DNA from 3 places in the Arthrobacter sp. sptzw42 genome. Region 3 is predicted to be linked to each of the others. Evidence: riboswitches for the same ligand, from Rfam matches in the RefSeq annotation. Region 3 holds a riboswitch; each other region holds the start of a gene.
What was found. A riboswitch is a leader RNA that binds a small molecule or an ion and turns the genes downstream of it on or off. The one in region 3 is predicted to bind cyclic di-AMP.

Region 1: it holds a riboswitch for cyclic di-AMP, as region 3 does, so the genes downstream of both, AC5RT4_RS03570 (LysM peptidoglycan-binding domain-containing protein) here and AC5RT4_RS14415 (C40 family peptidase) in region 3, are expected to answer to the same signal.
Region 2: it holds a riboswitch for cyclic di-AMP, as region 3 does, so the genes downstream of both, AC5RT4_RS12340 (aggregation-promoting factor C-terminal-like domain-containing protein) here and AC5RT4_RS14415 (C40 family peptidase) in region 3, are expected to answer to the same signal.

The regions. Positions count from the first base shown of each region.
Region 1 covers NZ_JBNHEX010000002.1:318,170-327,691, forward strand. The annotation lists gene AC5RT4_RS03535 (NUDIX domain-containing protein) at 1-194, opposite strand, end outside; gene AC5RT4_RS03540 (DUF1918 domain-containing protein) at 237-428, opposite strand; gene AC5RT4_RS03545 (metallophosphoesterase family protein) at 524-1,030, shown strand; gene AC5RT4_RS03550 (glucose 1-dehydrogenase) at 1,149-2,042, shown strand; gene AC5RT4_RS03555 (DUF1810 domain-containing protein) at 2,124-2,567, opposite strand; gene AC5RT4_RS03560 (DNA alkylation repair protein) at 2,551-3,120, opposite strand; gene AC5RT4_RS03565 (TraR/DksA family transcriptional regulator) at 3,117-3,473, opposite strand; cyclic di-AMP (ydaO/yuaA leader) riboswitch at 3,856-4,027, shown strand; gene AC5RT4_RS03570 (LysM peptidoglycan-binding domain-containing protein) at 4,031-4,882, shown strand; gene AC5RT4_RS03575 (protein adenylyltransferase SelO) at 4,984-6,459, opposite strand; gene AC5RT4_RS03580 (APC family permease) at 6,456-7,898, opposite strand; gene AC5RT4_RS03585 (ribonuclease Z) at 7,895-8,914, opposite strand; gene AC5RT4_RS03590 (hypothetical protein) at 8,983-9,171, opposite strand; gene AC5RT4_RS03595 (hypothetical protein) at 9,293-9,522, opposite strand, start outside.
Region 2 covers NZ_JBNHEX010000009.1:41,581-51,102, forward strand. The annotation lists gene AC5RT4_RS12335 (winged helix-turn-helix domain-containing protein) at 1-867, opposite strand; cyclic di-AMP (ydaO/yuaA leader) riboswitch at 1,663-1,823, shown strand; gene AC5RT4_RS12340 (aggregation-promoting factor C-terminal-like domain-containing protein) at 1,829-2,557, shown strand; gene AC5RT4_RS12345 (YdeI/OmpD-associated family protein) at 2,637-3,080, shown strand; gene AC5RT4_RS12350 (glyoxalase superfamily protein) at 3,141-3,515, opposite strand; gene upp (uracil phosphoribosyltransferase) at 3,561-4,196, opposite strand; gene AC5RT4_RS12360 (phosphatase PAP2 family protein) at 4,237-5,133, opposite strand; gene AC5RT4_RS12365 (nucleoside deaminase) at 5,194-5,700, shown strand; gene AC5RT4_RS12370 (glycosyltransferase) at 5,726-6,649, opposite strand; gene AC5RT4_RS12375 (6-pyruvoyl trahydropterin synthase family protein) at 6,653-7,048, opposite strand; gene AC5RT4_RS12380 (zinc-dependent alcohol dehydrogenase) at 7,052-8,083, opposite strand; tRNA gene AC5RT4_RS12385 (tRNA-Ser) at 8,650-8,739, shown strand.
Region 3 covers NZ_JBNHEX010000012.1:51,822-61,343, reverse strand. The annotation lists gene AC5RT4_RS14435 (DUF3027 domain-containing protein) at 1-477, shown strand, start outside; gene serC (phosphoserine transaminase) at 629-1,759, opposite strand; gene AC5RT4_RS14425 (iron-dependent transcriptional repressor DtxR) at 2,038-2,733, shown strand; cyclic di-AMP (ydaO/yuaA leader) riboswitch at 2,878-3,089, shown strand; gene AC5RT4_RS14420 (M23 family metallopeptidase) at 3,099-3,920, shown strand; cyclic di-AMP (ydaO/yuaA leader) riboswitch at 4,049-4,229, shown strand; gene AC5RT4_RS14415 (C40 family peptidase) at 4,300-5,010, shown strand; gene AC5RT4_RS14410 (NlpC/P60 family protein) at 5,175-5,975, shown strand; gene AC5RT4_RS14405 (HNH endonuclease) at 6,234-6,734, shown strand; gene mobA (molybdenum cofactor guanylyltransferase) at 6,780-7,445, shown strand; gene AC5RT4_RS14395 (DUF6457 domain-containing protein) at 7,442-7,735, shown strand; gene AC5RT4_RS14390 (molybdopterin molybdotransferase MoeA) at 7,732-9,111, shown strand; gene fdhD (formate dehydrogenase accessory sulfurtransferase FdhD) at 9,190-9,522, shown strand, end outside.

The sequences.
Region 1 (9,522 bases), on a different contig from region 3:
CCGCCATTGTGGCTCCAGATGGCGCGGTGCTGCAGGAGCACGCCTTTGGCAGGGTCGTAGGCAAGCACCCCGGCGGCGCCGAATCTGCCCCAGTACCGGCCCCGTTCCCCTTCCACCCAGGCATCGCCGGGGTCGCGGGGGCCGGTGCGGACAGGCGGCGTGGAGGACTGTGTTGAAGCCGGGAAGTGATCCATCGCTCCAGTCTGACAGGTGGAGCGGCGCATCACACTGCGGCGCTACTGCCCGTTTCCGCGTTCGACGGCGAAATCACCGCCGGGATACATGACGGTTTCGTGGCCGTCGTCAAAGCGGACCAGGTATGGCGGGGTTCCGCCCTTGCCGCGGACTTCGAGGATCACCCCGTGCCGGTCCGTTGCACCGACGGTCCTTCCGTGAACGATGATCCTGTCGCCCTGTGCTGCCTCCATGGCTATCACCTCCAGCCCCAGATTACGACTGTCTGCCTCCGGGGAACAGGGCCGGAAAGGGCCAATCCGAACCGGCAGCATGGCAGGATTTCCCCATGCCGCTGAATCTTCTCCTGCTCGCCGATACCCACGTGCCCAAACGCGCCAGGGCGCTCCCCGCGCAGGTGTGGGCCGCCGTCGGGAATGCTGACGTGGTTTTCCACGCGGGCGACTGGGTGACGGTGGACCTGCTGGACGAGCTTGAGCGGCGAAGCCGGCGGCTGATCGGCGTGTACGGCAACAACGACGGCGCCGGCCTCCGCGCCAGGCTGCCCGAAACGGCAACCGCAACGCTTTACGGAGTCCGCTTCGCCATGGTGCACGAGACCGGCCCGGCGAAAGGCCGGGAGGCAGGGTGCGGGGCGCTCTACCCGGATGCTGACGTGCTGGTCTTCGGGCACAGCCACATCCCGTGGGACACCACAGCCCCTGGAGGCCTGCGGCTGCTCAATCCCGGCTCACCTACAGACCGGCGCCGCCAGCCTGCCTGCACCTACATGACGGCGGCGGTGGACTCCGGCGGCATCACGGAGGTCAGGCTCGTCGAGGTTCAGCGGGACTGAACGGGGGCTGGGCCAGGAACACGGAGCGGGTTGGCAGGGACGGGCTGATTGCCTAGGCTGGAACGGTAAGCATGCTTAGCTTTCTCGTGTTCCACTCCGATCCAACAGGAGGACCACCATGACAGACCAGTACACCTTCCGCAATCCGGTCACCGCCTACGAGACAATTTCCCCGCCGAAGCAGGACCAGCCCGAGCCCGGCCTGGACGCGGAGCTGGAACCCAAAGCGGACCTCGGTGAGGAAACCTACCGCGGTACGGGCCGGCTCGAAGGCAGGAAGGCAATCGTGACTGGCGCGGACTCCGGTATCGGTGCAGCCACAGCCATCGCCTTCGCCCGGGAAGGGGCCGACGTCGTCCTGTCCTACCTCCCGGAGGAGGAAGAGGACGCCGCCCGCATCGCAGGATTCATCGAAGCCGCCGGCCGCAAGGCCGTCAAGGTGCCCGGCGACCTGAAGGACCCGGTGCTTTGCCGTGAAGTGGTGGACACCGCCGTGGCCGTGCTGGGCGGAGTGGACATCCTGGTGAACAACGCCGGGAAGCAGGTGGCCCAGGAGGAGCTGACCGACATCACGGACGAGCAGTTCGACCACACCCTGAAGACGAACGTGTACGCCATGTTCTGGCTGACCAAGGCTGCCCTCCCACACATGCCGCCGGGCTCCACCATCATCAACACCACCTCCATCCAGGCTTACAACCCATCACCCACGCTGTTGGACTATGCCACCACCAAGGCCAGCATCAATAACTTCACCAAGGGACTGGCCCAGCAGCTCGCGCCCAAGGGCATCCGCGTCAATGCCGTAGCCCCCGGGCCCATCTGGACTCCGCTGCAGGTCAGCAGCGGCCAGCCCAAGGAGGAACTGCCGGAGTTCGGACAGTCCACTCCCCTGGGCCGTGCAGGCCAGCCGGCCGAGCTCGCCCCGGCGTATGTCTTCCTGGCCTCGCCGGAGTCAAGCTACGTCGTCGGGGAAACACTGAACGTCAACGGCGGCAGCCCCTCGCCGTAGCCCGGCGCTGCCGGGTATGTTCGACGGCGGTGCCCTGCGCAGGAAGCGCAGGCACCGCCGTCGGCTCTTTTGTTCGAAATTCTAGGTCGCGTCCTGGCCCGCCAGCAGCTCATCAGTCGCGGCGTCCGGCTGTCCGTCAAAAAACTTGGCCAGGACGGTCTTGAAGACGGTTTCGCCGGGTGCCGCGCGCAGGAACAGCGTCATGGACGAGTGCAGCTTCCGGGCATCGATGCCGCCCAGGATGTCCTCTGCGGTGCGGCCTGCATGGTTGGTAAGGGCCAGGGCGCAGTCGAGCAGCCGCGGGCCCAGCACCTCATGGTCCAGGTACTCCCGGGCTTCAGCGAGGGAGCTGATGGCGTACCGGCGGGACATGTCGCTCTGTCCCAGGCCGGCGAGCTGGGGAAAGATGAACCACATCCAGTGGCCGGACTTACTGCCCATCTGCAGTTCCGCCAGTGCCTGGTCGTACGTTCCGCCGCTGTCCTGGGCGTGGACGAATCGTTCAAGGTCAAAGGGTCCGTTCATGGGTGTCTCCTTGTGGTGGGGCTTCGGGTTCTGAATGCTGTTCAAGATAGTCCGCTGCGCGGCGCAACTGGCTGTCCGGGTCCGTCAGCCAGCGGGCGAGGACGACATTGGCACGTTGCCGCCCGCGTCCGTCAAGCCGTGCCAAAAACGGCGCCACAACATCGGCCAGCAGGGGGCCGGCCAGTTCTTGGGTCGCGGCAGTCCGCAGGAAGCCCTCAACCCGGGTCAGGTCCGTGTGGCGCAGGAGTGACACTTTGGACTGCAGCAGGACGACGGCGGCGAAGCGGCGTTCATAAACGGCCCTTGAGCCGGGCCGTGGCTGGCCCCACAGGGCGGACGCGAGCTGCATAACGCCGTCGTGATCAAAATCCTTGAACTTGCGCAGGGCGTCGCGGACCGTTCCCCGGACAGCGCCCACTGAAGAACCGTAGGAGGCCAGCTGACCGCCCAGCCGGGCCTCGACGTCGTCCGCCCGGTACCAGGCGCCCTCATTCTGCAGGGTGCGGTCAATAAATGCGGCGGCAGCCGCCACCTGCTCCCTGCCGCTGGTCATCGGCGGCCTGGCGCGGCGTGCCGGATGCAGAACGGCGTCCACGGCCTTGCCTCCAGCCTGCCCTCGGCAATGGCTTCACCGCAGACGGCGCAGGTGCCGTAGGTGCCGGCGGCGATCCTGGCCAGGGCTGCGTCCACCTGGTGGAGCCCGGCACTGCTCTGCTGCAGCAGGGCCGAAGCCTGGGACAGCTCGAAGGCGATGGTGGCGCCTTCGGGGTCATGCTCGTCATCCACATTCGAGTCCTGCCGGGCCGAGTTTGCCGAGGCGATGTCCTCGCGGAGGGCCGGGAGGAGAGCAACTTTGCGCTCCCGCTCCTCCTCCAGCAGGATCCGGAACCTTTCGTAGTCAGGCATGGCAAAAGCCTACGCGCGGTCAGTGCCTGTTCCCCGTCACCGGAGCGGTTCCAGGCCGTGCCTGCCACGCTGGGCCCCGGTTGCCTGGCCGAATTCCGGAGCCTTCCTTCCAGCCCGATATGCTCCTGCCGCGGAATCCCAGGGCGGCCTGTTTCACGCCGAGGTTATAGGTCTGTGACAAAGAACACGAGCCACATCTCCGGCGCGCCTATCTCGCAAGGTCAGGCTGGGGTGCTGCAACCATCCAGTCGTTTGCGGAATGCGGTAGAAGCACCTCGTATGTTACCCAAACGTGACAATGGGGCCCCGCGCGGGTTAGGGTCTTCAGGTGTCCCTCCCAGACGGGACATTCCCCTCAGTATGCCGAGCCCTGCCACTGACCCGGGAACCAACGCTCTTCAGCTGGCAGGGACGGGGGAACCAAGTTTCCGCGGCCTCATATGAGGCCTTGGGGTTAAGTCGATAGCACCTCCGCTTTTTCCGGATGTGCTCCCGGCCGGGTATCTCCAACCCGAACCCGACAGCTCACCCCGCAGGCATGGGAGAGGCGATCAACCGTGTCAAAAAATTCCATCACCGCCCGTCACCGCGCGACTCCGGCCCGCTCAATCGCGCTCCAGGGCTTGGCTGTGTCAGCCAAGTCCCTTGGCCGCCCGGCGCTCGCCGTTGCAGCAGCATCCGGCATTGCCTTCGGTGTCGGCGCCCCGGCACACGCAGGCGTAACCGGTCCGGACACCACCGAGACCACTAACACCCAGGCTTACGCAGCACCGGCTGCTGCAGTGGCCGCCCCGGCAGCAGCCGCAGCCAACGTCCACACTGTTGTTTCCGGCGATACCCTCGGTGCCATCGCGGCAGCCCACGGCGTAGCCCTGAACGACGTCCTGGCCGCCAACGGCCTGGCGATCACCGCCATCATCTACCCCGGCGACCAGATCCAGATCCCCGGTGCCGGCTCCGTTGCAGTTGCTCCGGCCGCCGCCCCGGCTCCCGCCAAGGCTGCCGCTCCTGCCAACACCGGCATGAACCTGTCCTACGCCTCCACGGCTGCCGTACCTGCTCCGGCTGCACCTGCCCCGGCAGCTCCCGCAGCCACCGGCACGGGCACCGGCGCAGCCATCCTGGCCAACGCCTACGGCCAGTTGGGCGTCCAGCAGGACTGCACCGCCATGGTGGAGAAGGCACTCCGCGCAGTTGGCAAGAGCGTTGGCGACCTCGCTCCCGGCCAGTTCTACCAGTACGGCACCACCGTTGCCACCCCGGCTCCCGGTGACCTGGTTATCACCGCAGGCCACGTTGGCGTCTTCGCCGGCAACGGCCAGGTTGTCAGCGGCGGCGTGGACGGCTTCAAGACCGAGGTCCACTCCATCAGCTGGCTCGGCGGCGCTTCCTTCGTCCGCGTAGCATAGTCACACCACCCGAACAGGGGCGGCAGACGGGATTAATCCCGGCTGCCGCCCCTGTTTTGCTTCATCGGGTCTCCCCTGGTTCCGGCACCATGTGGGGATTTTCAGGTCCCGCAGAAGGTCTGGTAGCTGCCGAAGTCCTCCGGCGCTCCTTCGGCATAGCGTTCCAGCCCGGGCCTCTCATTGAACGGGGCACTGACCACGTCCAGGAGCCGGGTAAAGGGATCAAGGTCTCCCCCCGTTGCTGCGGCGAGCGCTTCCTCCACCAAATGGTTGCGCGGGATGTAGGCGGGATTGACCGTGTCCATCAGGTCCCCGTCCGGTTGCAGGGCGCGCCACCGCCCGGCCCAGGCGTCGAAGGCCGCCAGGTCAAGAACCATTCCGCGGGCGGGGCGGTCGTTGCCCCTGGCCGCGTGCGAGAGGTTGCGGAAAAAGGACGTGTAGTCGATCGGTCCGTCCTTCAGCAGGGCCACCAGCCCGTCCACCAGCTCCGAGGCCTCTTCGGCCTCCGCGCTTCCGGCCGGGGCTTCCGCCAGGCCGAGTTTGGTTTTCATGCCGGCGAACCAGGCGTCACTGTATTGCCGGCGGAACTTGCCAAGTACTTCCACCGCCGGGGCAACGGCCTGTTCCTGGTCTTCATGGAAGAGTGGCAGCATGGCCTCGGCCAGGCGGGCCAGATTCCATTCCGCGATAACCGGCTGGTTGGCGTAGGCGTAACGCCCGCCCACATCGATGGAGCTGTACACCGCGGCCGGGTTGAAGGCGTCCATGAAAGCGCAGGGCCCATAATCGATGGTTTCCCCGGAGATGGTCATGTTGTCCGTGTTCATCACGCCGTGGACGAATCCCACCAGCATCCACTGGGCCACCAGTTCCGCCTGGGTGGACACCACTGCTTCGAAGAGCGCCAGGTACGGGTTTTCGGCGTTTGCGGCCTGGGGGTGGTGCCGGCTGATCGCATGGTCCGCCAGGCGGCGCAGGAGGTCCATGTTTTCGGTGGCCCGTGCGTACTGGAAGCTCCCCACGCGCAGATGGCTGCTGGCCACCCGTGTCAGTACCGCCCCTGGAAGCATGGTCTCCCTGCGCACCGGCCGGCCAGTGGCCACGACGGCAAGGGAGCGCGTTGAGGGGATGCCGAGTGCGTGCATCGCCTCACTGATGAGGTACTCGCGCAGCATGGGTCCGACGACGGCCCGCCCGTCCCCGGCACGGGCGAAGGGAGTGCGGCCCGACCCTTTCAGGTGGATGTCCCGCAGCCGGCCGTCCGGGCCCGTCAGCTCACCTAGCAGGAGTGCGCGGCCGTCGCCGAGCAGGGGCGAGTAGCCGCCGAACTGGTGGCCGGCGTAGGCCTGGGCCACCGGCGTCGATCCTTCCGGAACGTGGTTTCCGAGGAGGAGGCGTACGCCCTCCGCGGACCGAAGGTATTCCGGATCGAGTCCCAGATCCCCTGCCAGCGCATCATTGAGAACCAGCAGCTTTGGATCAGGTGCTTCCTCTGCCTGCCAGGGAACCGCCAGCTCGGGCAGTTCCCGGGCAAAGCGTCCGTCCAAAGCGACAGTTGTTTCTGCAGCAGCTGTCATGTGTTAAGCCTTTCCTCGTGGTTCGTTCTCCGGTTTATCAGCCATGTGACAAACCAGAGCACAACGCCGATGGCCATCAGACCGCCGGCAATTTGGTACTGGATGACGTTCCTGCCCACCCATGGGCCGGCAAGGAAAGCGCACAGCAGGGCCGCCACCAGCGGCAACTGCCCGGGCGAGGTGAAGAACACCTTGCGGTTGGGGTCCCGCTTGCGGCGCAGTACAAGGCAGGCAACGTTTACTACCGTGAAGACGCAGAGCAGCAGGAAGGCAGTGGTCCCGGACAGGTTGGCCACGATGTTGCTTTCCGGATCGCTGGTGACGTACAGGATGAGTCCCAGCGCCAGGACGGTGGAGAAGACGATGCCGGCCCACGGGGTACGGCGGCCCGGCAGGACCTTTCCGAGGGTACGCGGCAGGACGTGCTGGCGTGCCATTCCGTAGATGAGGCGGCTGGCCATCAGCATGTTGATCAGTGCTGTGTTGGCTACGGCGAAGACCGCCAGGAACGGAAAGATCCTGTCTATCGGGAAGTCGGGCGAACCTTTGTGGACCACCTCAAGAAGCGCGGCTCCTTCGGCTTCCCGAATGTTCTCAAGCTCGGTTGGCGTCAGTACGCTGACCACCGAGACAGCCACCAGCATGTAGAGGAGTACAGCTATTCCCAGCCCGGTCAGCATGGTGCGCGGGAAGATTTTTTCCGGATTCCTGGTTTCCTCCACCATGTTCACGGAGTCCTCGAAGCCCACCATGGCGAAGAACGCGATGGAGGTGGCGGCCGTAACGGCCAGGAACAATCCCTTGTCCTGGTAGTCGCTGAAGACAAGGATCTCGCCGGGGTTTCCGGTGCCCTGGGACATCACGAAGAAGCCGACGCCGATCACAATGCACAGCGCGATCATTTCCACCAGGGTGAGGACAACGTTGAACTTGACGCTTTCCCCCACGCCGCGCAGGTTGATGATGGCCAGGAGCAGCATAAAGGCCATGGCGACGGCGGTGATGACACCTTGCCCGGGAAGTCCCATCCAGCCGTTGATCTCGAACCCGCCGAAGAGGTTTTGGGCCAGGACGTTGGCGGAGGTGGAGGCGCTGGTGATGCCCGAACAAACCACGGCGAAGGCCACCAGGAAGGTGACGAAGTGGATCCCGAATGCTTTGTGCGTATAGAGGGCAGCCCCGGCGGCCTGGGGGTACTGCGTGACCAGTTCCAGGTAGGAGAAGGCGGTCAGTGTGGCCACCACGAAGGCCAGCAGGAAGGGCAGCCACACGATGCCGCCCACCGTTCCGGCCATGGTCCCCGTGACGGCGTAAACACCGGCGCCGAGGATGTCGCCCACGATGAAGAGCAGGAGGAGTTTGGGGCCGAGGACCCGTTTGAGCTCGGGTTCCTTTCCTTCAGGAGTAGCGTCGAAGACTTCTTCGGAAGTTTTGCTCATTGTCGACCTCCACGAGAGGTTGGGCGGCTGCGCCCGGGCGGTATGCCGGATAGTTCACTCTCTACCCCCTGCAGGTGTTTGGCAATCAGCAGCCCCACGCCGTCCCCGCTGCCCGGCACGGGGTTGGCATGCCACCGCCGGCGCTTTGGAAAGGCGATATGGTCCAGGTCCTCGGCCGCCATCACCTTTGTGCCCGCGGCGCGCAAGTCCGCCTGCGCCACCAACTCGCTGACGTCGTCGTACCTTGCCGAAAAGTGCGTGAGCACAAGCGTGTCAACACCGGCGTCGGCTGCAAGCTTCCCCGCCTGCCCCGCAGTCAGGTGCAGATACCTGCCGGCGAGCGCGGCGTCGTCGTCGCTGAAGGTGGACTCGGCCACGAGGAGGTCCACGCCGTCGGCCAGCTCCTCAGCCCCCGCACAGGGAGCGGTGTCCATGACGAAGGCGAAGCGCTGGCCGGGCCGTGGGACACTGACGTCGGCGAGATGGACCCCCGCCAGCGTGCCCTCTCGCTGCAGCCGCCCGATGTCCGGCCCGTGGATCCCTGCCGCCGCCAGACGGTCCGGGAGCAAGCTGCGGCTGTCCGGTTCGAGGAGCCGGTAGCCGTACGTTTCAAGGCGGTGGTTCAGCGCCCGGACCTCAAGCCCTTCGGCCACCGTTCCGTTGCCGCCGTGCGGATGAAGCCTTAGGTCTATTCCGGGCGAACTGATGGACACGAGCGCCCGGACCACGTCCTCTCCGGACGCCGGGTAATGGAGATGGACGGGGTGGGCCACGCCGTCCAGCGCCATGCGGGACAGCACCCCGGGCAAGCCGTAGCAGTGGTCGCCGTGCACATGCGTCAGGCAGATCCGGGTGATGTGTGTTGCGGATACGCCTGCGTGGATCATTTGGCGTTGGGTTCCCTCGCCGGGGTCGAAGAGCAGCCCCTGGCCGTCCCACCGAAGCAGGTAGCCATTGTGGTTGCGGGTTCTGGTGGGTACCTGGGAGGCGGTGCCCAGGACAACGAGTTCACGCATGTCTGCGGGAGACCAAAAAGCAGGTTCCGGAATCATCCGGGACCTGCTTCGTGGTTCGTTGTGATGGGTCAGCGCCGCTTGAGCATGCCCATGATTTTGCCGGCCATGCCGCCGGTTCCGGCCCTGCCGCCCATGGCCCCGGTGGTGTTGGGCGTCCGCCCTGTTGTGTTCATTCCGGTGCCGCGGACTGTCCCGGTGGTGCCGGACCTGCCGGCGAACCGTCCAGCGGCATTCCTGATCATGCTTCCCAAGTTCATGTGAAACTCCTTCAGTCTTGACCCGGCCAACCGATATTCATCAGCCTGCTTATTATTTTAGCGCAGTTTCGTTTTTCGGCCAGAGCGGGCGTGGTTTCTTTTGCCGGCCCTGCCGCGGGTTTTAGCGCTCCAGGTCGTCGGGATCGAACTCGCTCAGGGGCGAGCCGCCGAAGTTTTCCTGATCGTCGCTGGCATCGGCTTCCCGGCCGGTGGGGTCCTCGCCGAAGTCGACGTCGGCCACCGCCTCGCCAAGGGTGGGCGTGCTCGCCGGCAATTCGTCCCCAGCCCCGTCGCGGGTTGCTTTCATGTCATCCCGCAGGGTCTGGTCGCTGAGGAAATCTTCCTCCTCGC
Region 2 (9,522 bases), on a different contig from region 3:
CTAGATCGAGTATTCCGGAGCGGCCCAGACGATAACCTCGGGGTGCTCGTAGAACCGGTAGCCCTGGCCGCGCACCGTGCGAACGGTGTTGGCGAGGCGGCCAAGCTTCGAGCGGAGGCGGCGGATGTGGACGTCGATGGTGCGCTCGTTAGGGACTTCTTCGGCGTTCCGCCACAGGCCTTCAAGCAGTTCGTCACGGCCCACGGTGCGGGTTCCGTTTTCCACAAGGTAGTTGAGGAGCTCAAACTCCTTGAACGTCAGGTTCAGGGATTCACCATCAAGGTGTACTTCGCGGCGGGCCAGGTCGATGAGGACGCCTGAGGGGCGCGGTTCCTGGGGCTGCTGGGGCCGCGGGGTTTCCGTGCGCTGCCGGGTGTTAACCGTGGGGTCACCGAACGTGGAGCGGACGACGTCGAGCGCTGACCCGGGGGCGCCGGCCGGGGCTACGGCAACAGCGGCGTAGCTTTCGGCTCCGGTTACCAGGGACTGGGCGTAGGCGCGGATTTCCTGGGCAAGCTTGGCGATGGAGGTGCCCGCGGCGGCCGCAGTTTCCTCATCAATTCCCATGTACAGAACGAATCCGCGGGCAACGTTCTCATTGGCTACCGGGCGGACCGGGGCGGGGCCGGCCACTACGGGAGTGGGAGCCGTCACCGGCGCGGAGTCAGCCGGCGGAACGGCGCGGAGTTGGCCATAGGAGTTGGGATTGAAGCCCTGGGGGCCATAGCCCGCGCCGGGAAAGCTGCTTCCCGAAGTTGCGGGAGCGAGCGACGTGCGCGGTCCGAAACCGGGGCGGAGGCCGGAAGGCTGGCCACCTTTGGCGGCGTTACGGACAGAAATGTGGACGTATCCGGATGCAACTGACATGGATTGCTTACCTCAATGTGAATGGCCGTCATCGCGGCTCGAATGCTGGGTTCCCCGCATGGACTGCGGGGAGGGACGCCCGACGCTGGGCTGGGGGCGTATGCCTACTAACTTCGAGGGGTGGGAAGATCAGGCGTACATTCGACAACAGCGCATGTCGGCAGCAGCGGATGTGCTGGGCCAATGTTCTGCGGCTGCAGGTGCTGTTGAGTTCTTGTTCACAATGGAAGTGTGCAGCGTAACAATGCTAACTTGCAAGTAACAATGGACCGCTTCGTCCGGATAGTGAGACAAAAGCGCTTAACGTGTCGCAGATCACGATTCTGGCTGATGGTCAGATTGCTGATCATTATCCCGTTTGACGCTCCTCCTGAAGGTGCCAGCGCAACTTAATTCGGCGAACAGCGCGCACAAGTTCGCTTTCTTCATGCGTCTTCAAATTGCCGGAATCGCCTTCCTTTCGTCGCTCACTGTCCAGTAGCGGCCACCAGTAGCCCGGGAAATCGGCCGAAGCACGTGACGAATTTGGGCGGCCTGGCCCGCTTTCACCTCAAGCGGCGGCAGCGCAGCCTGCCATCCCTGACTCCTCAACCGACACCGCGGCTCGGGGTAACAGGGGCATAACGCACGAAGTCAGCTCAATAGCGAAAACGCCATTTCTCCGGTTGCTGCTTCGACAAGGCGACGCGCCGTCGTCGTGATCTCTGTTACCAAGTTGTGACTTACGGTCTGGTTCCTGTACCGTCGATAGGGTGCGGTTCGGGCGTTCGGGCCGCATATCCGGATGACGCCAAGCTCTGCCACTTCCCGGATTCCTCTTGAACATAGGCAGAGGCGGGGGACCCACCGTCCCGGGCACTGATTGCCCTTGGGGTTAAGCCAGCACGTGAACTTTCCGTAAGGCCGGATGCCCTCATCCGAACCCGACAGCTAACTCCGCAGGTGTGAGAGGCGATTCATCATGTTCAAATTCCTGGCACAGCCACGTCCGAAAATTGAGTCTGCACCGCAGGCCGGGCCTGAAACTGGCAAAATCCCTTCGTTCGGCAAGCGCGCGGCAGTGATTGCCGCGTCATGCGCACTCCTTATTGGAGTTGGAGCTGCAGGACAAGCTACCGAAACCAGCATCCGCGCAGCTGCCACCGAAACACAGGCGGTTGAGGCGCAGTCCAACCTCAGCATCGAAAAGAGCGAGATCACGGCGAATCCCGCGCCGGAGTCGGCAGCCCCGGCCCTGCCGGAAATCAACGTTGTACCGCAGGCGGCCGAGCCTGCACCGGCACCCGAACCTGCACCGGCACCGGCTCCCGAGCCGGCACCGGCACCCGCTCCCGAGCCCGCACCGGCGGCCGCCCCCGAGCCTGCCCCCGTCGTCGCGGTCAATGATCCCGCCGGCGCCCAGGCCTATGCGGCCGGCCAGCTTGGCAACTACGGCTGGGCTCCTGACCAGATGCAGTGCCTGGTTACTCTGTGGATCAAGGAATCGGACTGGACCACCACGGCCACCAACCCGAGCAGCGGCGCCTACGGCATTGTCCAGTCCCTGCCGGCCGAAAAGATGGCCAGCGCAGGCGCGGACTACCTCACCAACTACCGCACACAGATCAACTGGGGCCTGAACTACATTCAGGAGCGCTACCAGTCCCCGTGCGGCGCGTTGAACTTCCACTTGTCCAACAACTGGTACTAAACGCCCGGGATATCAAGAACCTGTCAGCCGTGCGGCCCGCACCTTCTGAAGGTGCGGGCCGCGCGGCATACTGTCATTCATGAGGTTTACCACCACGATCCAGGGCAGCGGAAACAAGACCGGCATCGAGGTTCCCGGGGATGTTGTTTCGGAGCTCGGGGCCGGCAAGCGGGCGCCTGTGGTGGTCACCATCAACGGCAAGAGCTACCGCAGCAGCATTGCCGTGATGGGCGGGCAAATCCTGGTCTCACTGAGTGCGGCCAACAGGGAGTTTGTTGGCGTTGCCGCAGGAGACACTGTGGAGGTGGACCTGGAACTCGACACCCAGCCCCGGGAAGTGGAGATGCCCGAGGACCTTGCGTCCGCACTGGCTGCCGAGCCCGCCGCCCAGGAGTTCTATGCCACCCTGAACTACAGTGCCCAGCGCCGGTACGTTGATCCGTTGGGTGAAGCCAAGACCCCCGAAACCCGGCAGCGACGCATCGCCAAGGCAGTGGCGGACCTCAAAGCCGGCAAAAAATAACGTCCGCCGCTTTTGTGTCCTCTGCCATTTCCTGCCCGCGTGCCTGCGCCCCCGTGAAGGTTAGGCGTCGCGGCCGGGGATGTACTGCACCGCCCACCTGTTGCCGTCCGGGTCGGCGAAGTACACAAAGTGGCCCCAGTCCTGCACGTCCACGTCGCTGACGTCCACTCCGTTGCCCTTCAGGTGTTGGTGGGCGGATTGCATGTCGTTCACCACGAGCTGGAGGTTGGAGCCGGTGCCCGGAGGGGCGTCCGTGAGCCCGTTACCAATGCAGATTGAGCACGCAGAGCCCGGCGGTGTCAGCTGGACAAAGCGGATGGAGTCAGTTGGCCGTTCGTCGAAGTCGGCATTGAACCCCACCTTGTTAACGTAGAAATCCTTCGCGCGGTCTACGTCTGATACAGGGACATACACAAGTTCCAGTTTCCAGTCCATCCGCACAGGCTAGCGGCGGCACAAGGAATGGAAAAGGCTTGAGGACTACCCTGCAATACCGTAGAGGCGGTCCCCCGCGTCCCCGAGCCCGGGCACGATGTACGACTTCTCGTTGAGCTTTTCGTCGATGGAGGCAAGGACGATCGTCACGTTTGCGTCCGCGAGTTCCTCCTCGAGCTTGGCCAGGCCTTCCGGAGCGGCCAGGAGGCAGATGCATGTCACATCCGATGCTCCGCGCTTGAAGAGGAACTTGATGGCTTCGCGCAAGGTTCCGCCGGTGGCGAGCATCGGATCCAGGACGAAGATCTGCCGGTCAGTGAGGTCCTCGGGGAGTCGCTCGGCGTAGGTGATGATGTCCAGGGTTTCTTCGTCACGTGCCATGCCCAGGAAGCCGACCTCTGCGGTGGGAACGAGTTTGGTCATGCCCTCCAGCATCCCCAGCCCGGCGCGCAGGATGGGGACCACCAACGGGGTGGGTTTGGTGAACGCGGTGCCCACAGTGGTGCTGACCGGTGTTTCGATGGTGACGGGCTCGGTGCGGACCTCGCGCGTGGCCTCGTATGCAAGGAGTGTCACAAGCTCCTCCGTCAACTGCCGGAAGACCGGGGACGGCGTGTTCTTGTCCCGCAGGACGGTGAGCTTGTGGGCGACCAGCGGGTGGTCAACAACGAGAGTGCGCATGGGTCAAAACTATCACCCGGCTGCTGGTGCCCCTCGGCTCTCAGCCTCCCGCGCCCGTCCGCGAGGAGCCGTCGCTCCCCCGCAAGGAGCCGCCGTCGCTCCTGCGCAAGGTGCCGCCGTCGTTTCCTTGCGGGGCGGTGCCGTTATTCCTTCCGGAGGTGCCCGCGTTGCTGGGGAGCGGGTCCTCGCTGTGCTCCTCGCGAAGAACCGGATGCTCAAAATCCGGGGCGGGGCCGGCGTGCTCGCGCTTCCGCACGAGGTGGAACAGCCGATGGGCGAGGATCACCATGCAGACCCAGGCAAGCCCCAGGAACCATCCCGCCATGACGTCGGTCATCCAGTGGTGCCCCAGGAAAACCCTGCTCAGGCCCATGGCGATGATGAAGAGAACCCCGGCAGTGATGGCGGTTATCCGGGCCCAGAGGGCCTGGAACTGAAGGCACATAATGTACACCAAAACGCCAATAACCACAGTGGTATTCAATGTGTGGCCGCTGGGAAACGACGGGGACGATTCGAAGGGCGGCACGGCCTCGGAATGATCCGGCCGGGTCCTGCCGACAAGACGCTTACCCATGGTGGTGGCCGTGGTGGAAACAAGGGCGGCACCGCCCACCAGGACGATGGGACGCCAGGTCCGGCTCAGGAAGGTCAACCAGGCCGTGAGAATGGTCGCGACGATCGGCATGCCAATGCCGCCGCCCACATTGGTGAAGGCTGTAGCGAAGGCGTTGACGTCGGGGTTCCGCAGGGATTGGGAATACTCCAGCGCCGGAATATCGAGGCCCGCCAACCCTTCCTCGTCCACCACATCCGAGTAGACCTCGGCTCCCAGCAGGGCCATGGCGAGCACCAGCGCGCCACCGACGATCATGGTTAACCAGAGGGCGGCGTAAGGCTTGATCCACTTGTCCACGCGTTTCCGGACTCTGCTCACGTTGCCTCCCGGCGGCGTACCTGACGGGTTCTGGGTATCCTTCGAAACTATCATTGAGCCATGGTCTCCGGGGAAAAGAATCACGACGTGTGGATGGGCCTTGCCCTGGCGGAGGCGCGCCGTGCCCTTGCCACAGAAGACGTGCCGATCGGGGCCGTAGTACTAGGGCCCGACGGCGCAGTGCTGGGTTCCGGACGGAACCAGCGGGAGGAGCTGGGAGACCCTACCGCCCACGCCGAAGTAGTTGCCATCCGGGAGGCTGCGGCGCGGCTGCGCGAGCTTTCAAAGGCTGACGGCGTGAGCGGAGACGGATGGCGGTTGTCCGATTGCACGCTGGTGGTGACGCTGGAGCCGTGCGCCATGTGCGCCGGTGCCATTGTCCTGGCGCGGATACCCAGGGTGGTTTTTGGGGCGTGGGACCAGAAAGCCGGAGCCGCGGGCTCGGTGTTCGACGTTTTGCGGGAGCGTCGGCTGAATCACTGGGTTGAGGTTTACGCAGGGGTCCGTGAGGACGAGTGCGGCGGGTTGTTGCGGAACTTCTTCGCGGGGCACCGCACCCGTTTATAGCTGCTGCCGAGTACATGCGGCACTGCTACCTTTCACCCCCGAAGCATGTCCAGCACTTGCGCGGCTGTCTGTCCCAGCCGGGTAAACGGCCCCTCGTCTCCACCGCTGCGGAGCGCCAGGTGCTCCTGGTTTCGCTGTCCAGCAGCCAGCGCCGCAGGACCCCGGCCAGCACGTCCGGGTTTTCCGGATCGCCGTTTTGTGGGAACTGCACGGCCGTACCGGGGAAGCGGATGCTTTCGCCGTCGACCGGGGCGGCAAAGGTGAGGGCTTCCACAGCACCTGTTCCCGCGCGTATCACTACGGGAATCCCGTGCGGCAGCGATTCCGTGACCACCATACCGAAGGCCTCAGCCTCGGAAACCAGGACGCTCAGGTCGGCCCTGTTCCATTCCTCTTCCAACGCCTGGCCCCGCAGCTCACCTGCTACGCGCACCCGCCGCAGGAGCGCGGCCACGGTGACAATGTGCGGCGGGACGGATCCCTCCGAGCGGGGCGCGGAACCGGTCCCGGGAAGTGCGATGCGCAGTCCCTGTGAGCCATGGCGTGCTGCAAGGACGTCGGCTGCCCAGCTGCTGGTACACACAATGCCCGAAGCCGCCCGCAGCGACCGTGCCTCCAGCTCGTGGTGCGCAGGTGCCGGCATGTGCACCAGCACCCAGGTCTCGCGCCGGGCGTTGGCGGCAAACTCCAGCTCGTCCGGGGCGCCCATTGCGATCAGTCCGTCCAGAATCGTCACGACTGATGGTTGGTCCTCCGGCGCCCAGGCGCTGAGTAAAGTGCCCAGCCGCCGTCGTTCTTCCGGGGTGGACTCCGGCCAGGAACCCTCCACAGGCAGCACCTCCACCTCCGCGCCCAGCCTTCGCAGCCCCTCAACGAGCCGGGCGTTATAGACATTGCCACCGGAGTTGTGGCGGATGTTGGCTGGTACGAGGAGCCGGATGGGGCGCACGGGCTAAGCGTTCAGTTCCATCGAACAGGTTGCCCAGGCCTCCGGGTTCTCCCGGAGCGTGACGTCGATGCCGGCGAGTTGGCGGCCGTCGTCGTCCTCCTTCAGCTTGCCCGCAACGGACTGGGCGATGTACTCAGCCAGCGCTTCGGTGGTGCTGAGCCTGCCTTCAAAGTCCGGGTGCTCGTCCAGGTTGCGGTAATTCAGGCCGGACAGCACCTCCTCGATGATGGTTCCCGCGGCACCGATGTCCAGCACGATGGCGTCATTGTTGAGCGTCCGACGGCGGAAGGTCACCTCAGCGACAAACGTTGCCCCGTGCATGGCCTGGGCGGGGCCGAAGGCCTCCCGGGGAAGACTGTGGGCGATCATAAAGTGGCGGCGTACGGTCAGGCTGAACATGGGCTACCTCTGGTCTTCGTGGGTTGGGTCCTGGAGATTTCGCTCTTGTGGGTATTCGATGACGTGGCACAGCGCATCCAAGGTCCCTTGGGCGAGGCCCCGCACTACATCCGGCAAATCGGAAAACGTTGAAGAGCCGGTAATGAAGGCATCGAACGCTGGATCTGCGAGGAGTGAGACGGCCAGGTCAAGGCGGTCCGCGTTGGTCCTGCGGTGGCGCCGGGCCCGTGCCACAACTCCCACCTGGCTCGCCCGGATGGACAGCCGGCGTGCGTGGAAGTCCTCGCCCAGAGGCAGCGTGACCTCCCGGTTGGCGTACCACGACATTTCAATGACGTCGCCCTCATCACCCGCCAGCTGGAGGCTGCGTTCGAGGCCCTCCTGGGAGGCGGAGCAGTGGAACACTATGTCGCAGTCCGTGAGTGCGTCATCCGGGTGGATGAATTCGACTCCCAGAGTGTCTGCCAACTGTCGCCGGTTGGGGTCCAGGTCAACGAGCTGCAGCCGCTGCAGCGGGAAGGTCCTCAACAAGGTGGCGACCATCCCGCCTACCAGGCCCGCACCCACCACGGCTACCCGGTCCCCCAGCCGCGGACCTGCCTCCCAGAGGGCATTGATAGCCGTTTCCACCGTTCCTGTGAGCACAGCGCGCCGGGAAGGAACGCTGTCCGGAATTTTAGTCAGGGCATCCAGCTCCACTACATACAGGTCCTGGTGCGGATTCAGGCAGAACACGCGCTGGCCCAACCACTCAGCCGGCCCCTCTTCTACGACGCCTACGGACAGGTAGCCGAACTTCACAGGACCTGGGAACTCGCCTTCCTGATGCGGCGCCCGCATTTCCTCGGCCACCCGGGGCGGAACCGAGCCGTGGTGGACCACCATCTCAGTGCCCTTGCTGATACCCGAGTAGAGGGCGCGGACCAGCACTTGGCCGGGACCCGGCTGCGGCAGCTCCTCGGAACGGAGTTCGCCGTGCTCCCTTGCTGTGGTCCAGTAGGCGGTTGCATGTAAGGGCGTCCGTGAATTAGTCATCGTGCTGATGAATCTAGCGGCCCGGGTGCTCGGGCGAAAGTTTGCGGCTTAGTTGGGGGCTGTGGCGCCGTGGATTACCCTCACTTAGCCCAGTCACTTGCGAAAGGTCAGCGGGCACGTTGAGGTTCGCGGCCCCGGCTGTCTCCGGCCAGTGTGGTGGTTCCCGGTCCTGGTGTTCGCTTTTGTAGTGCCGCTGCTGGGTGATACCCAGCCGGGCGGTGGGCAACGCCGCATCAGCAACCCGCTCCAACGGATCATTTTCGAACCCACCAACGGAGACTGGTTTACCCGCAAGGCTCCCGCCACCCAACGCAGCCATCAAAGCCCGGACAGCAGCCCTAAGCGACTCCTCCGCCTGCCCCACTGCCGGGTTCATGTCCATACCTCCATCATCACGAGGGGGTACGACAACACAGGGCCCCATAGCCGGTCCGCTCCAGAGAACTATCCGAGCACCCAATGGGGACCCGGGCAACGGGCTAACCTGACGGCATCTGCATGGCAAAACCCGCTCAGGCAATTCCGTTTTGGGGATGTGCGCCTCGCTCCGGTACCCTATTGAGGTTGGTGACGTGTCCGAGCGGCCGAAGGTGCAACACTCGAAATGTTGTTTGGTGTAAAAGCCAACGTGGGTTCAAATCCCACCGTCACCGCCACGTAGCGAGGCCCCTACTTCCCTTTTTTTACAAGGGAAGCAGGGGCCTTTGCTTTGCCTGGACCCGACTCATTGGCAAAGAATTGGCAAACCTCATCTACGGTGCGCCCTGCCTGCCGACGATTTTCGCGTCGGCCTGATGAGTACTTGAACCGGATCATCATGGGCTAGGTCATACCCCGTCGAATACAGGTGCACCTCTCCCGACGGCACTGTCGAGTTGACCTTCGATAGCTCGAAATACGGCAGGATGAAGGATGCTGCGCTCCACATCGACGACCAGGATGTGCCTCTCCAATGCATCAACGGCGGCTTCTGGACCGACGGGAAGATGTTCTGCATGCCGAATTCAGCCACTCCAAAGCCGACCGGTAGCTAGGGTGAAGCGGTGACTGTGCAGATCGAAAATCTACTGGCTTCGTTGAATGAGGAACTCCGGCTTGCCAAGGAGCAGCGCTCCACCGGCGCGTCTGACCTGTCACTTCAGTCCGTGGTCAGCTTGCTTCAGCGAGGTGACACGCTGGCAGCCTCGGGCCAGTGGGCAAACGCCAAAGAGGTTTTTGATGCTGCGGCACGACAGGTATCGGACTCCTGGTCCTTCAGCTCAAGACTGGGTGTCGAAGTTCTGGAATTTATACGAGCAGCCGCGGGTGGAGCTTTAACCAGGGCTGCAGGTCAAGGGCCGCCGCGGCCGGGCCATCGACCAGGTTTAAGCCCACCGCATGCTCCTGCTGCGCGGCGGCGATAACCTCGGCTGCCGGGCATCCCTCCGGCTGCAAGAGGT
Region 3 (9,522 bases):
CGGCTGGTAACCCACCTCTTTGAATGCAGGCTGCCCGGTTACGTCGGTTGGCAGTGGTTCGCCGTGCTGACACGGAACTCCCGGTCCAAGGTAGTCACAGTCAACGAGCTCGGCCTCCTGCCGTCCGAGGAATCCATCCTCGCGCCGGAATGGGTGCCGTGGGCGGAACGCGTCCGGCCCGAGGATGAGCAGGAGCCGGAACCGGAAACAGCCGAACAGCACGTCTTTGAAACAGCGGCGGAGGCGCCTGAAACTGTTGCGGTTCCCGATTCGACAGCGGACGCTGCCTCCACTGAACCTGACCCCACTGAACCTTTTTCCGGTGAACCTGCCGAGGGCGTTGCCGCTTCCCTGGATGCTGTCGGCCTGGGCGAAGCGCAGTCCGGCGAAGCACAGGACGGCGAACGGCAGCAGGGGGAAGAGCAGGACGCTGAGGCCCCGGCGCAGCCCTTCGACCACGACGCCGGAAGGCACTAAGGCTCAAAGTCACGCGAACGCGGGCTGAGTGACCAGCTCCGACGCACCAACGGCGCCGACCGGGAAACCCGGGCGGCGCCGTCGTACTTAACCAATAGGTGTTAAATTATTTGGGCTTCTGGCGCAGCCCCGTTTCGCGACGCAGCACGATTCACTTGCGCAGTTCGCCCACGACGTAGTCGATGCTGGCGAGAAGGGCGGAAACATCTGCCGGCTCGATCGCCACGAACGTCGCGATGCGCAGTTGGTTTCGGCCGAGCTTGCGGTACGGCTCCGTGTCCACGATTCCATTGGCCCTCAGGACCTTGGCAACCACGGTGGCGTCAACGGACTCATCGAAGTCAATGGTTGCGATGACGTTGGAACGCTCATCCGGGTTGGTGACGAAAGGGGTGGCGAATTCCGACGCCTCGGCCCAGCTGTAGATGCGTCCGGCAGAATCAGCTGTGCGGGCAGAAGCGAAATCCAAACCACCGTTGGAGTTCAACCACTGCACCTGCGCGTCCAGCGTTACCAGGGTGGACAGCGACGGGGTGTTGTAGGTCTGGTTCAGGCGCGAGTTGTCGATGGCGGTTTGCAAATCCAGGAAATCGGGAATCCAGCGGCCGCTGGACTTGATCCGCGCCGCCCGTTCCAGTGCGGCGGGGGAGAACAGGCCAAGCCAGAGCCCGCCGTCGGAGGCAAAGTTTTTCTGCGGCGCGAAATAGTAGACATCACTCTGTGCAACGTCCACATCCAGTCCACCGGCTGCGGACGTTGCGTCCACAAGCACCAGTGAGCCCTCGTCCACCCCATCGACTCGCTGCACGGGGGCTGCGACGCCGGTGCTGGTCTCGTTCTGGGGCCAGGCGTAGACGTCTACACCGGCTTCGGCCTGGGCGGAGGGGCGGGTGCCGGGCTCGGACTTGATAATGGAAGAGGCCTCCAGGAAGGGCGCCTTGTTGGTAGCCGCTGCGAATTTCGATCCGAACTCGCCGAAGGACAAGTGCTGGGCTTTCTTTTCCACAAGGCCGAAGCTGGCAATGTCCCAGAACGCCGTGGAGCCGCCGACGCCGAGTACAACTTCGTACCCTTGCGGGGCCCGAAAGAACCGGCCGAGGCCCTCGCGGACGGAGCCAACGAGGTTCTTGACCGGGGCCTGCCGGTGGGACGTACCCAGGATGTTTTTCGAGGCCGCGGACAGGGCATCAATCTGCTCCGGTCTGACCTTGGATGGCCCTGCGCCGAACCGTCCGTCCCGGGGCAGGAGGTCGGCGGGAATAGTGATGCTGGGTTCGCTCACAGGTGCTCCAATTTCGGCGTGGACACGGCTTTGGTCCGGACGGGTGCTGGTGGCCGGCAGCCGGTGACAGCTCCAACCAGGGCCTCCCTCATTCTGCCCTGTGGGACTGTTGGGGCGGGAACCGGAACCGTCATAGTCCAGTCAATGAGACGGTCACACAGCCCGCCGCAACTAATCGGACAAAGTCAAAATAGGCTAAGCTTTTCCACGGACTACGTCGCAGTTGAAGGCGATACGGTGGGACAACGCAAGGTACTGCGCTCGAGGAGCTGAGCTGGATGACGGATCTGATTGATACTACGGAGATGTACCTTCGGACCATTCTGGAGCTCGAGGAAGAGAACATCGTTGCCCTGCGTGCGCGTATCGCCGAACGGCTTCGCCACTCCGGGCCCACCGTTTCCCAGACCATTGGACGGATGGAGCGGGACGGCCTCGTAGTGGTCTCCGGCGACCGCCACCTGGAGCTCACTGAAACCGGCCGTAAGCGCGCCACCGAAGTCATGCGCAAGCACCGCCTGGCTGAGCGGCTCCTCGCCGACGTGATCGGACTGGACTGGGCCTACGTCCATGACGAGGCCTGCCGATGGGAGCACGTGATGAGCGAGCGGGTGGAACGGCGCATCTACGAGATGCTCGACCACCCCACCAAGTCTCCGTACGGAAATCCCATCCCCGGGCTGGCCGCGCTGGGCGGCATGCCTTCCCTTGGTTTTGGCGACGGGGCTGTCAGCCTTCTGGAGGCGATGAAGTCCTACGGTTCTGCCTCTGTTGTCACCATCAGCCGGCTTGCTGAACCCATCCAGGTGGAGCCTGAGCTGCTCTCGCAGCTTGACGAGGGCGGCATCCGGCCTGGCGCTGCTGTGTCGCTGGAACGGGTGGGTGACTACATCTCCGTCCGGGTCCCGGGAATCGAAGGGGCGCTCGAGCTGCCGCCGGAGGTGGCGGCCCACGTGTTCGTGGCCCTCGCCTGAGAATCCTCGTTGGGTGTCCTACCCCATGTGAAGTGGCTTACGCAAAGATAACGGAATTGTTACTTTGCCCCTTTTGCCTCTATAGTTGAACTGAAGTTGATATTAAAGCGTTACCTGATCCGGAGCCGAGCTCTGCCAGCGGATCAGGAGCACGAGTCGTAACTGGCAGAGGCGGGGGAACCACAAGCGGCAGCCGGGGGACTGCCTTGGGGTTAAGTCCGTCAGCAGCAAGCCTCTTCCAGTGAAGGATTCCTCCGGGATATCTCTGTGCCGAAGCTTGCTTACGGCGGACCGGGTCTTTGCACTCTCTGACCCGAATCCGACAGCTAACTTCGCAGGCTTTCCAGAGAGGACCCTTCTTGACCATGCACAATTCCAGGGGACGCCGCCGCGCGCCGGTCCCTGCTTCGACACCGCGCGTTGTCGAAGTCATCACCTCGGAACGCCCCCGCGATCCGCACCGTGATGCTCGCCGGCGTCGGGGTCCCTTCCGTCAGGTCACCGAATTCGCTGCAGCCAGCGGCATCGGCCAAAAGGCCGGCGTGGCACTTGCCGCCACCGGACTGGTACTCACCGTGACCGTACCGGCCACCAGTCCCGTCATGGCCACCGATACCTTGGGATCCTCTGCCGTTGCCGCGTCAGCTGTTGCCCCGCAGCCCCAGATCACCGCAGAAGCCGGGGCCGCGATTGACTTCAGCCGTTCCGCTGTAGTCACCCAGGCGGACCCGGACGGAAAGCTGAAGCAGCTGCTCAGCGCCCAGTCTGCCGGCGCCGTAACCCGCGCTGCTTCCACGGGAAGCCTCGGTGCCCCACTCGCTGCCTTGACCACTGCTTCGCCGTTCGGCTACCGCGTCAGCCCGATCACGGGAGGCTCCGGCGACTTCCACCGCGGGCAGGACTATGTGGCCCAGTGCGGCACATCCGTCCTGGCTGCGGCCACGGGAACTGTTACCTTCGCCGGCTGGCACGAGTACGGTGGCGGCAACCGCGTTGTAGTGGACCACGGCAACGGCCTGGAAACCACGTACAACCACCTCTCCTCCTTCAGCGTGAAGGAGGGGCAGACAGTTTCCCGCGGAGACGTTGTAGCCCTCAGCGGGACCACAGGTGCCTCCACCGGCTGCCACCTGCACTTTGAGGTCCAGGTCAACGGTGAGGTCGTCGACCCCACCAGCTGGCTCTAGTCAAGTGACCGCTTGCTATCAAATCATCTTGACCTGCCGTGACCTGAATGTGACATTCACGCAAAACTGCTGTACCGTCTAACTCGCGTCAACTTTTCCGAAGTTGACGCTCTTGTGCGGATTGCCTAACTCTGCCACCGCTCAAGGTCCGTTCGCATTTCATCGTCTGGCAGGGGCGGGGGAACCAATTGTGGCCTTTAGTTTCGAAGGCCTTGGGGTTAAGTCGCAAAAGCTTCCCAGGAAGCCGCGCGGCCGGGTGACTCCCATCCGAATCCGACAGCTCACCTCGCAGGCATTGGGAGAGGCTACCTTCGTGTCTTCACGCCATAATTCGGCGCGCCACCGCGCGCAACCGGTTCGTACCAACGCCCTGGACTCCATGTCCAAGGCTGTTAGTGCCAATGCCGGGACAGTAGGTCGCCAGGCTGCAGTCATCGCTGCTGCATCCGGCCTCATCCTGACCATGGGCCTGCCAGCCAATGCAGCAGATACCACTGCTGGTATCTCCGCTTCCACCGAGTCCGGATCCGCGCAGCCCGCCCTTGCCGTCACCGCGGCACCCACGGCTACCGTTTCCTTCGAACGGCCGGTTGTGACCACCATCGCCGCTCCTGTTGTGGAGCCTGTGACAGTCCAGTCAACCTCCGATGACGAGGACGCCCCCGCCGCATCGACTGCAGCGACCGCGTCAACTGCCCCCACTGCGGCGACTGCCACCACAGCAGCAGCAAAGAAGATCGCCGAGCCCGTCGCATCCGCGGCCAGCTCGGGCATCGCGGCCATCGCTTACACCGGCATCGGCAGCCCGTACGTCTGGGGCGGCACCACCCCCAATGGCTGGGACTGCTCCGGCTTCACCCAGTGGGTCTACGCCCAGGCCGGCATCAGCATCCCCCGCGTGAACGCATGGACTGCAATGAAGCCCACGTCCACGCCGCAGCCCGGTGACCTTGTTATGCAGAACGGCGGAGCGCACGTTGGCATCTACGTCGGCAACGGCATGATGATCAGCGCCCTGAACCCCTCCCAGGGAACGCTGCTGCACTCGGTAGCCGCTACCGGCTCCTCCGCGTTCTTCACCATGAACTAGTTCTTCGACCTTACGGTCCAAGAGCTTTTTCTTTGCCCAAACACGCTTTTCGCTAAATCACACATCCCCGTTCAGGGCGTGCCGGCGTACCCCCAAGATGCCGGCACGTCCAGTCCCCTTTGGCTGCCTACATGCGGTTCGAAGGAAAACGAAAGAGAGAACTGATGACTACTCGTGCAACCGCACGGCACCGCGCCGAGGTCACCAAAACCAACTCGCTCGCCATCATTGCCAAAGCTGTCGGCGACAACGCCGGCGGCGTAGGACGCCAGGCGGCTGTTATCGCAGCGGCTTCCGGCCTTGTCCTGACCAGCGGCCTGGCAGCCAACGCTGCTGACGCCAACGTCCAGCGTGATTCCGCTCCGGCTTCCACCCTGGAAGTTGAATCAACCGTTGAGGCTCCGATTTCGGCTGCTTCCACCATCGCCATCTCCTTCGAGAAGCCGGCTGTAACCACCACCCCGGCCCCCGTAGTGGAAGCCCCCGAGCCCGAAGTCGAGGCAGAAGCTGAGGTTCAGAAAGCCGCTCCGGCTCCTGCTCCCGCCACACGGACTGCCGCTGTCGCCAAGGTGACCGCCACGGCGCCGGCAGCAGCCGCTCCGGCAGCAGCCGCGCCCGCCGTTTCTGCACCGGCAAGCGGCAAGGGTGCGGCCATCCTGTCCGCCGCCTACGCACAGCTCGGCGTTATGCAGGACTGCACCATGCTGGTTACCAACTCCCTGGCTGCCGTGGGCATCAACTTCCACGACTGGCCGGCAGGCTACCTTTCCCTGGGCCGTACGGTTAGCGCTGCAGAGGCTCAGCCGGGCGACCTCATCTACTACGCCAACGGTGGTTCCGGCATGGCGCACATCGCCGTTTACGCCGGCAACGGCCAGGCCGTCCACGGTGGCTACAACGGCAACCAGACTGTTGTCTTCAGCGCCAACGTAGGCTCCGGCCCGGTGTTCATCCGCGTCAACTGACACTCTTCCGCCACGTTTTGCATAGCTGACGAAATCCAGACAGGACCCCTGCCCTTCCGGCGGGGGTTCTGTCAGTTAACCCGGAGGGTTTGCGGGTCCCGCGCCTATTTTGGTTCGGACACGGCTGCCTCCGGCTTCAGCGATTAGCTGATAGTGCACTTCTTTGTTTACTCTTGTGGTGTCGATCCATAGCCCGGACATGCCGAGGGCAGCCGGCCCTCGTGCCCCTGACGGGTGCGGCCGTGAAGAGGTACGTGCATGCGCACTCTCGTTCTGAATGCTGGATATGAACCGCTGGCGGTTATTACTTTCCGCCGGGCGCTGGTGCTTGTGCTCACGGGCAAGGCGAGCGTTGTGGCTGAGGGGGACGATCCCGTCGTGGGTCCCCAGGAGATTCTGGGCCGCCCGTCCGTGATCCTCCTGAACCGCTACATACGCCCCAGATACAACCAGTCCACGGCCGTTAGCCGACGCGGAGTGCTCCGGCGTGACGGGCACAAGTGTGCCTACTGCGGTAAAGCTGCGCACACCATCGACCACGTTCAACCAAAGTCCCGCGGAGGTGCGGAGTCCTGGGAAAACCTGGTGGCTGCCTGCTTGAAATGCAACAACGTCAAGGGCGACCACACCCCGGCGGAAATGGGCTGGAAGCTGAGGTTCGTCCCGGAGCCTCCGCATGGGACCATCTGGCAGATCAAGGAACTCGAGAAGCCGACGCCCGCCTGGGATCCGTTCCTGCTGCCCGAACGTGCTGCGTAGCACCAGTGTCGGACGGCTTCCGTGCCCCCGGACTAGGCTGGGGGAATGGAGCAAAAGGGGTCGGATTTCAATGCCTTGATCCTGGCCGGCGGTCGGTCATCACGGCTGGGCGGAGTACCGAAGCAAGGGCTCGTCTTCCAAGGTGCAACCCTCCTGCAGCAGTCACTGGCCGCGGCCTCCGGGGCCTTCCGTACAGTAATAGTTGGCCCGGACCCAGGTGCACTTCCCGCAGGTGTGCTCTCATGCCGGGAGCAACCCGAGTTTGCAGGCCCGGCCGCTGCTGTGGCCGCTGGCCTTGACGCGTTGGCCCAAGCCGGAAGCGAACAGACGTACACCCTGGTGCTGGCCTGTGACATGCCGCGGATCTCTGCTGCCGTGCGGGCCCTGAGGAAGCCGCTGGACGACGATGAACTCGGAGGCGACGGGCTCATGGCCTGTGGGGAAGACGGGCGGCCCCAGCACCTCGCCGGGTTCTACCGCACAGGCATGCTAAAAAAGGCTGCGGAGGATCTTGCGTCGCGGGGCGCCTTAACTAACGGTTCGATGCGGGCACTCCTTGCTAGTCTTGACCTGCAGCTTGTCACCGTCCCCACCGGTTCCACTGACGATGTGGATACCTGGGATGATGCCGCCGCACTAGGAGTTGACGCCGGGACTACGACGAATTCCAGGACCGGCGCGGCAGCAGTTGATTTGGGAGGCAGTCAGTGAAAAGCCAGGACGAAACGCTGGAGGAGTGGTGCAGGTCCCTGCTCCAGGCTTATGAGCTTGAGGACGTCCAGGTGGATGTCAACGCCGTCCTCGCCCTTGCAGGGGCAGCAGCCCATTCTGTCGTGCGGCCTGCGGCGCCCCTCACTACCTTTATCGCCGGCTACGCGGCCGGCCTGGCTTCAGCGGCCGGATGCAGCACGGAAACGGCGTCCATGGAAGGTGCCCTGGCCGTGGCCCGATCTTTGGCTGCCGACTACGACGCTGAAGCTGCCGGGACTCCCGGCGAATGACCGAGGAGCCCGGGGAAGAACGGAGTTCAACGGACCTGCCGGAGAGGCCGCGGCATCTGGCCCACACCTGGGAGGAAGCGAGGCTTGCCGCCTTCGAAGCAGCCACACCTATTCCGGCCGGACCTGTTCCCCTGCAGTTTGCCCTGGGCCGAAAGCTTGACCAGGACATTACTGCGCTCCAGGACATGCCCCACTACGCCTCCTCCGGCATGGACGGCTGGGCGGTCAACGGCAGCGGCCCGTGGATCCTGGCGGAACCGGGCGCCCGGCTGGCGCCCCACCAGGCCAGCCCAATCGTCACCGGCGGGCTGATTCCTCCCGGCGGAAAGGCTGTGCTTCGCAGCGAAAGCGCCGTACTCGGCACGGACGAGGACGGCCTGCCGGTCCTGATGACGGGTGGGAGCGCCCCGCCCGGGGAACCCCGCAACGGCCAGCATATTCGCAAAGCCGGGGAGGAAGCCCTGGCCGGAGACGTGCTGGTCAAGGCGGGAGCGAAGCTCAACCCTGCCCATCTGGCACTTGCGGCACTTGCCGGCTACGACGAACTGCAGGTCCAGGGAAAACCCCTTGTCCGGATGCTGTTCACCGGCTCCGAAGTTATTGAACAGGGAGTGCCAGTCCCGGGCAAGGTGCGGGACACTTTCGGTCCGCAACTGCCGGCAGTCGTGGAGATGCTTGGCGGCATAGCGGGGGAACAGCACCGGATCGGGGACTCCTACGATGAGTGGCTCGCCGCCTTGGAGGACGTGGTACCTGAGGTGCCCGGCGCTCCAGACCTGCCGGCCGACGTCGTCATCACCACGGGCGGGACCGGACGCTCAGGCACGGACCACCTCCGCACGGCGGTGGCAGAACTGGGGGGCAGGCTCGTCGTCGACGGGATCGCGATGCGCCCGGGACACCCGGCTGTCCTGGCGGAACTGCCGGACGGCCGCTTTGTCCTCGGTCTTCCAGGGAACCCGCTCGCCGCCATGATGGCACTGGTCACTGTTGGGGCGCCCCTGCTCGCCGCGCTCGGCCACGGCAGCCTGCCCCCTGTCCAGGAAGTGCCCTGCGGAAGCATGATCGAACCCGATCCGGGGCGCACCCGGCTGATGCCCTTCCGGCTCCTCTACGGGATGGCATCTCCGGCGCAGCACAACGGCCCGGGGATGATGCGCGGGTTGGCCTCGGCCGACGGCGTGATGGTGGTGCCGCCCCACGGAGTCCAACTCGGCGAGTTGGTGCCGGCCGTTGCCCTGCCCTGGGGGCCACCCAGTCCGGCAGCTGGTGATCCTGCCGGGAAGGCAAAGCCAAGGAGCGCACCGCGGCAAACCAGGACCGCCGCCAAACCGGCAGCCAGCGGGCCCGTAGACTGGAGTGAACTGCTTGGCTGACGCTGCTCCCGGCCGTGCCCGGTTGGTGTCAGGCTGCGGCAGTTGTCATGATGGACCTATGAAAACGCAGGGGTGGGAATGGGCCGGGTAACCCAGCGCCGGAAGGTGCACAAGTACGTCCTTGACGGTTCTCCGAAGGCGCTCGAGTTTCCGGTACGCCACCGTGAGGATGTCCTCGCTGTGGAGGAGCCCCTGGAGATCCGGCTCGGACAGCTCTCCTTTTCTGTCACTATGCGGACCCCTGGCGACGACTTTGACCTGGTGGCCGGCTTCCTGGTGTCAGAGGGGATCATCTGGAGCTCCGAGCAACTCGTGTCGCTGCGTTTCTGCGCCGGCGAAGATGAAAACGGCGTCCAGACATTCAACGTGGTGGAAGTCCAGCTAAGGGCGGACGTCACAATTCCGTCCATC